2 regions of the Alteromonas sp. P256 genome follow, and region 1 is predicted to be linked to the other one. Evidence: predicted binding sites of a transcription regulator. Region 1 holds the regulator's gene; the other holds the start of a gene.
The links. The regulator FNR, encoded in region 1, switches genes on or off when oxygen is low (the NO sensors DNR and NnrR bind a similar motif). The targets are predictions, from matches to a motif close to TTGATCTAGATCAA.
Positions count from the first base shown of each region.

Region 2: a site for FNR is predicted at 1,418-1,431, ahead of apt (adenine phosphoribosyltransferase). Genes of this name have one in related genera too.

Region 1 covers NZ_JAZETM010000003.1:368,224-371,649, forward strand. Annotated here, with positions in the region: gene uspE (universal stress protein UspE) at 61-984, opposite strand; gene fnr (fumarate/nitrate reduction transcriptional regulator Fnr) at 1,102-1,842, opposite strand; gene V7R39_RS07335 (sulfite exporter TauE/SafE family protein) at 1,890-2,549, opposite strand; gene ccoS (cbb3-type cytochrome oxidase assembly protein CcoS) at 2,536-2,751, opposite strand; gene V7R39_RS07345 (heavy metal translocating P-type ATPase) at 2,753-3,426, opposite strand, start outside.
Region 2 covers NZ_JAZETM010000014.1:1,520-4,945, reverse strand. Annotated here, with positions in the region: gene dnaX (DNA polymerase III subunit gamma/tau) at 1-738, opposite strand, end outside; gene apt (adenine phosphoribosyltransferase) at 831-1,367, opposite strand; gene V7R39_RS16295 (HvfC family RiPP maturation protein) at 1,703-2,461, opposite strand; gene V7R39_RS16290 (HvfB family MNIO-type RiPP peptide maturase) at 2,461-3,312, opposite strand; gene V7R39_RS16285 (HvfA family oxazolone/thioamide-modified RiPP metallophore) at 3,387-3,426, opposite strand, start outside.

The sequences.
Region 1 (3,426 bases):
TCGCCATTTTTTAGCGTTTTCTTAGCGTAAATAGAGGGCACCTTGAGGCCCTTGTGAGCGCTACACGGTATAGGGCGACACAAATCCGTTAGGCTTTATGGCTAAAACATCGCAATTTAGCGCATCAATAACATGTTCTGCGGTATTGCCAATCAGCGCGGCCGATATGCCAACCCGTCCAACGGTGCCAATGATCACCAACTCAGCATCTATCTCTTTAGCAACTTGAGGGATAACACGTTCAGGTAACCCTTCTTTCACAATACATTTGTTAGGGGCTATACCGTGCTTAGCTGCATGGGCATCCATTTCATCAAGGTGATGATTTTTGACTGCGCTGTGGTATTTTTCTGAATCAAACTCGGGAACCTCTATGGCAATGTTGAGAGGAGTGGCGGGGTAGCTATTGACCAAATTAACATGGCCTTTTAACAGCCGAGCATACTCATTGGCTATGTTGGTTATTTTGTCATTCAGGGCTTCGTGTTCTTCATCTTCGCTGCCCACGTTCACCGCCGCAATTATCTCACCATTTTTAGGCCAGTCATGGTCTTTTACTAACAACACTGGGCGAGGGCATTTTCTCATGAGATGCCAGTCGGTTGGCGTGAATATAACAGAGGCTAGGTCATCGTGATTTTTTGTTGCTTTGACGACTAAGTCTATTTGGTTGTTCAGCGCGTAGTAAATGATGGATTCGTACGCTTTACTGTTCCACTCAACAACGATGTCGATATTGGAAAAACCTTGCTCTTTGAGCTGCTGTGACAGCCGCTTAGATTGGTCTTTAGTCACAGCATCGCGCATGGTATCGCGCTCATCAACGCTTAGCATGGTGGTCATATCGTAAGAAAGGTCGTATACAACCATTAGCGCAGTAACCGTTGCACCTGTTTTTCTGGCAACTTCTAGTGCGCGGCTTAACGCAGGTTGGTTGTCGCGCTCTGCATCGAGAACCGCTAAAATGTGATTACACTCAATCATAACTTCTCCTTCCTATGAAGCTTCTCATTAAGTGTAATAGACAATAGGGAAAATGTGGCTTGTTTTAGATCAAAAATTTAACATATTCATCTTTGCCTTTTACGAAAACAACACGCACTACCCATTGCAAACAATGCTCGGCCCTTTAAGCGCGGAGACTTTGCCGTCGATAGCATCAAAATCGAGTATGGTGATCAGTTTGCCATCCACTTTAATTAGCCCTTCTTTTTGAAAACGACTCAGTAACCGACTAATAGTCTCAATAGTCAGGCCTAAGTAATTCCCAATTTCGTTGCGGGTCATGGTTAAGTGAAATTCTCTGTGAGAGAAACCACGCTCTTCAAAACGCTGAGACAAGTGAGATATAAAATAAAGCAGACGTTCTTCGGCAGTGCGTTTATTGAGCAACATAATCATATCGTGGTCTTGCTTTATTTCAGCACTCATAAAACTCATGATTTGATGGCGAAGCTTCGGAAACTGAACAGACATTTCATCAAGGGTGTCGTAGGGAAGCTCACAAACCATGGCCGTTTCGAGCGCCTGGGTGTAGCTTTGATGTCTACTTTCGCGAAGCGCATCGAAACCCACAATATCACCAGGGAAATGAAAACCGGTTATTTGTTCTTCACCATCTGAGTTAGTCACAAATGATTTAAACGATCCGGTTCTTACTGCAAATAATGACGTAAACGTGTCGCCGTTATTAATTAATGTGTCACCTTTGTGCAGCGGCTTTTTGCGTTCGATAATATCATCGAGAGATTCAATCTCGGTTTTATTCAATGCCACAGGTAAACACAAGTGACTGAAGCTGCAGTTTTGGCAGTGGATAGAGAAACCGCTTCCTTTGCTCATAATTTCTATTCTCTTAAAGTTCACACCCCTAAATGGTACAACATCATTTAGGATAATGCGCTATAAATAAGATAAGCCGCATATAAGGCCATGGCAATGGCAATGTATTGTCGAACAGCACTATGCTTAAACCCCTGAATAATATACTGGCTACCGGTGCTTACAGCAAGCAAGGTTGGAAGTGTACCCAGCCCAAAACACAACATGATACCAGCGCCTTGAATCGCTGAGCCTGCCGCGAGAGACCAGGTTAAAGTGGAATAAACTAGGCCACACGGTAACCAGCCCCAAATAAACCCATAGGGTATGGCACTAAAAGGGGTTTTAAAGGGGAGAAATCGTTTTGAAACCGGCTGGATATAGCGAAATAGATGTTTGCCCACACTCTCAAGCGCAGTAAGCCCTGTCCACCATTTTCCTAAATAGCATGCCAATAAAAATACCATAACGGCACTTAAAATGGACAACGCATAGCTGGCCACGGGTACAAAGTCGGAAGCCATTTTGCCTAAGGCTCCGGTGATTGCGCCTGCGAGGGTGTAGCTGATAATACGACCAATGTTGTATGCAAGAGTGAAGGGAAGTGCAGGTTTATCTTTTGGCGTTACCATTCTAAGCGCCGATACAATGCCACCGCACATTCCAACGCAGTGTACTCCGCCGGCTAAGCCAATCAAAAATGCAGAAAAGTAATTAATCTGATCCATGCTTATCTTGTTCTTGCTGAAGCTTTTTGCGTTGTTCGGCCAGCTTCTTTTCTTCAGGCGGTAAGTCGTCATCAAACAAAATGCTGTAACCTTGTCGGTTTAAGTCTTCAAACTGATTTGATTTAACAGCCCAAAAAAAGATAACGATCGCAAGAGCAACAATGATAATCGCAATGGGTATTAAGACATAAATAATGCTCATGTTATTTGCTCAATAATCGTGTTGAATTTGTAACCACAATGATACTGCTTAACGACATTCCTACAACAGCCATCCAGGGGGAAAGTAAACCCGAAACGGCAAAGGGTAGAATGATAATGTTATACAGCACAGACCAACCAATGTTTTGGCGAATTTTTTTCCGGGTTTGGTGCGCTGTATCGATAAGCGCCGGTACAGACAATAACTGATCGCCCAACAAGATAACATCTGCGGCGGTTTTAGCCACATCAGTGGCGTTGCCTACAGCCACTGCAACGTCGGCACTGGCCAATACTGGCGCGTCGTTAATGCCATCGCCCATCATCAACACTTTTTTGCCTTGTGACTGAAGCGTTTGAACCTCCGCGTATTTCTGTTCAGGAGTAAGACCGCCCAAGGCGACAGATACGGGCAGTGAGGCAGTAAGGTCGTCTACGTTTTGCTGCGTGTCTCCACTAAGCACAACCAACAGGTTTGTTAAAGCCAAAGCTTCTAGGGTCGATTTGGTATCATCACGTAGCGTATCGCTTACTTCAAAGGCTGCAACCAGTTTCCCCTTTGTCGCTAAATATACATTGGCGGCGATGGGAATACTTTCGTTACTTGATGAGTTAACACCACAAAAGACAGCTGAACCCATTTCAAAAGCAACGTCGTTGACTTCGCCACTTATTC
Region 2 (3,426 bases), on a different contig from region 1:
TTTGTCCATTAAACCAAGCATGTCAGTAACCACCGATGCAGTTACTTGGTTTCCGCCTTGCGCTATGGCCTGGTCAGTTAAACTGAGCGCGTCACGCATACTGCCTTGTGCGGCTCTTGCAAGCAGCGACAGCGCTTGAGGCTCGAAGCTCAATTGCTCCTGCTCTAGAATGTGAGTAAGTTGACCAACAATTTGCTCTCGCGACATAGCCTTAAGATTAAACTGAAGACAGCGAGATAAAATGGTGATGGGCAGCTTTTGTGGATCGGTGGTCGCCAACAGGAATTTTACGTGAGGAGGCGGCTCTTCCAGCGTCTTTAACAACGCGTTGAAACTGTGTTTCGAGAGCATGTGTACCTCATCGATAAGGTACACCTTGTAGCGGCCACGAGTTGGCTTGTACTGCACATTGTCCAGAAGCTCTCGCGTATCTTCTACTTTCGTTCTTGATGCCGCATCAATCTCGAGCAAATCAACGTAATTTCCTTGCTCAATTTCTTTGCACGTATGGCACTGTCCGCAAGGATTAGCTCCTTGGCCTTCTTCACAATTTAAGCTTTTAGAAAAAATACGCGCTATTGTCGTTTTTCCTACGCCTCGTGTGCCGGTGAACAGATAAGCGTGATGCAAACGATCGTTATCTAAGGCATTTGAAATGGCTGACACCACATGCTCTTGGCCGACAAGTTCACCGAACTTCCCTGGTCGCCATTTCCTTGCTAATACCTGATAACTCATTACTGTACTCTTTGCCTCATCACGCCTTGTTTTGCCTCATCAAGCTTAATCACGCCTTATTGCGGCTTTCTTGCGCCCTTTTGAATGGCTAACTACTCGCCTTCAAACTCGCAAATTGAATAGCTTTCAATGTTTAGTTCGGTCAATTTTTTATGACCACCTAAATCGGGTAGATTAATAACGAACCCAGCGTGATTTAACTCACCACCCAATGAGCGAATAAGCTTCGCTGATGCAGCGATAGTTCCGCCGGTAGCAAGAAGATCATCAATCAACAATACCTTGTCGCCAGGGACAATTGCATCGCGATGAATTTGTAACGTATCTGTGCCGTATTCTAGCTCGTAGCTTTCACTTACGACTTCTCTGGGCAGCTTATTAGGTTTGCGTACTGGGATAAACCCGATACCCATTTCAATTGCTAAAGGCGCGCCAAACAAAAAGCCGCGAGCTTCAGTGCCTGCGATCTTTGTAAATCCCATGCCCTGATACTTTTCAACAAGTAATGAGATACAGCTTTTGAACGCCTTGTGATCTTCCAAAACGCTAGTTACATCTCTAAATAATATGCCTGGCTTTGGATAGTCAGGAACGGTTTTCACTACTGATTTTATATATTCTGCAGTCACGATAATACCTTATATGTCTGCTTTATAACCAGAATGTGAACCAACCGGCGATGATATGCATCAACGGAAAAGCGAGTAAAGTTACTAATGAGGCCAAGAAGTACCATTTGTTATAAACTTCTTTAAAATCTTCATTGTCAGCCATATGCACTACCTAAACAATAATTGTGAACAAAAAAATGGTTGTAAATGTTAATCGAAAGCAAGCCCGATTGACAGCGCTAATATAGTTAAACGCTCACAATAAATACAGTTGGTAAGTAAAGTTAATAATGGACACTTCAAACGATAAAAAATTAAACACTATGCCGTCTGTATTTATATATTTTGCAGGCTTATGCCAGCATTAATATCCGCTTTTGCAGTAAGTCGATGACAGTTTGTTCCATTCCCGCTGTAAGCGTTGACTGAGGAATACTTGGCGCCTGCTCAATGAGTTGGTTAGCTAATACCGCTAATGAAATGCCTTCTTCAGCTCCCTCTATGGTATGTACCAGCATAGCAGTCATAGCGGTTAAATGAACAAATTGAACTTGATATTCTTCATCTCGATACACGACATAATTGTGTGGCACTTCAGATGGACTGTCGGGCATATGATCAGGACCTATAAGGTGAACTGCGTACGAATATGACGCTAACGTGGCAAATGGTGAAACTTTCACTTCCTCAATGTTTTGTCCTGGTTTGTAATACGCGTTGTTTTCACTACTTCTACGCGTTGCCACATCTAACTCTAACCATTCATAGTGGGCTAGCTCACAAGAAAACGATGGTAGTTCAAAACCAAAGGCGGGAGATGTCGCTAGGTACTCAACAAACTCTTTACTTATTTCATTAAAGTAAGGAGACCTGCACTGGTGCTCAATAAAGAACTGACCGATTACTTGCTCCCATTGGTTTTCGCCAAATTGAGCAATGATGATAGATTTTAAAACTGGAAGTGCTGAGCTAACAAAACCATTTATGTTGCTGAAAAATAGCGACTGATAGATTTTCATTCGTCTGGCGTACTCTTCATCCTTAGGTATAAAAGTTGAAGGGTCTTTTATCGCCTGTACAAATTCACCCTGGCTTTGTTGTAACGATGGCATCAAGCAACTCCCTTACTTGAAGAATTAATTCCAGAAGACGCGTGTTTTGACTGTATTGCTTTAATTTTACGCACTTCGTTGAGTAAATTATCCACACAGGGGATATTGAAGTCACGCTCTAGCAAAGTGGGGTAAACGCCATGTGCGCTATAGGCATAGTCTAATAGCTCCCATACTGGTTCAATAACATCGGCACCGTGTGTATCCACTTTTAAATCTGCAGCCTCGTCGTAATGCCCCGCAATGTGACCGTAAACTATTTTGTGAGACGGCAGCCCTTTAATAAACTCATGTGGGGAATAGTTATGATTAATACTGTTTACGTAAACATTATTGACGTCTAGCAACATAGAGCAGCCAGACTCAGATAAAACTGCGTTGGTGAATTCAAGTTCAGAGATAACCTGATCTGGCGCGACATAATAAGAAACATTTTCTAAGACAAGGGGCCTTTCAAGAATGTCCTGCACTTGCTTAACCCTAGCAACAACGTGCTTAACCGCCTCTTCAGTAAATGGAATAGGCATCAAATCATACATATGACCGTTTCCAGAACAATAGCTTAAATGCTCGCTGTATAGGCCTATGTTATTGGCATCTAAGAACTGCTTCACGGTTTTTATAAACTCAACATCAAGCTTATCACTGCTGCCTATCGAAAGAGACAGTCCATGAGTACTAAATGGTGCTTGTGCAGTGGCCTGTTTAAATTGTTTTTGATAAATGCCACCAAGAGGGATCCAGTTTTCTGGCGCCACTTCCCAAAAGTCGACTTCTTTAGGAAGTGTAGGGAATAGTTCGTCAAGCATTTCACGTCTGAAACCTAAACCAGCACCTTTGATATTATTCACTCTTAGTCTCCAAGAACAGTACTAAAAAAAAGGCCATCAATTGACGGCCATATTACGATTCTAGAAAGCAATGGTTACATGCTACCGCATTTACCTTCACCGCACTTACCTTCT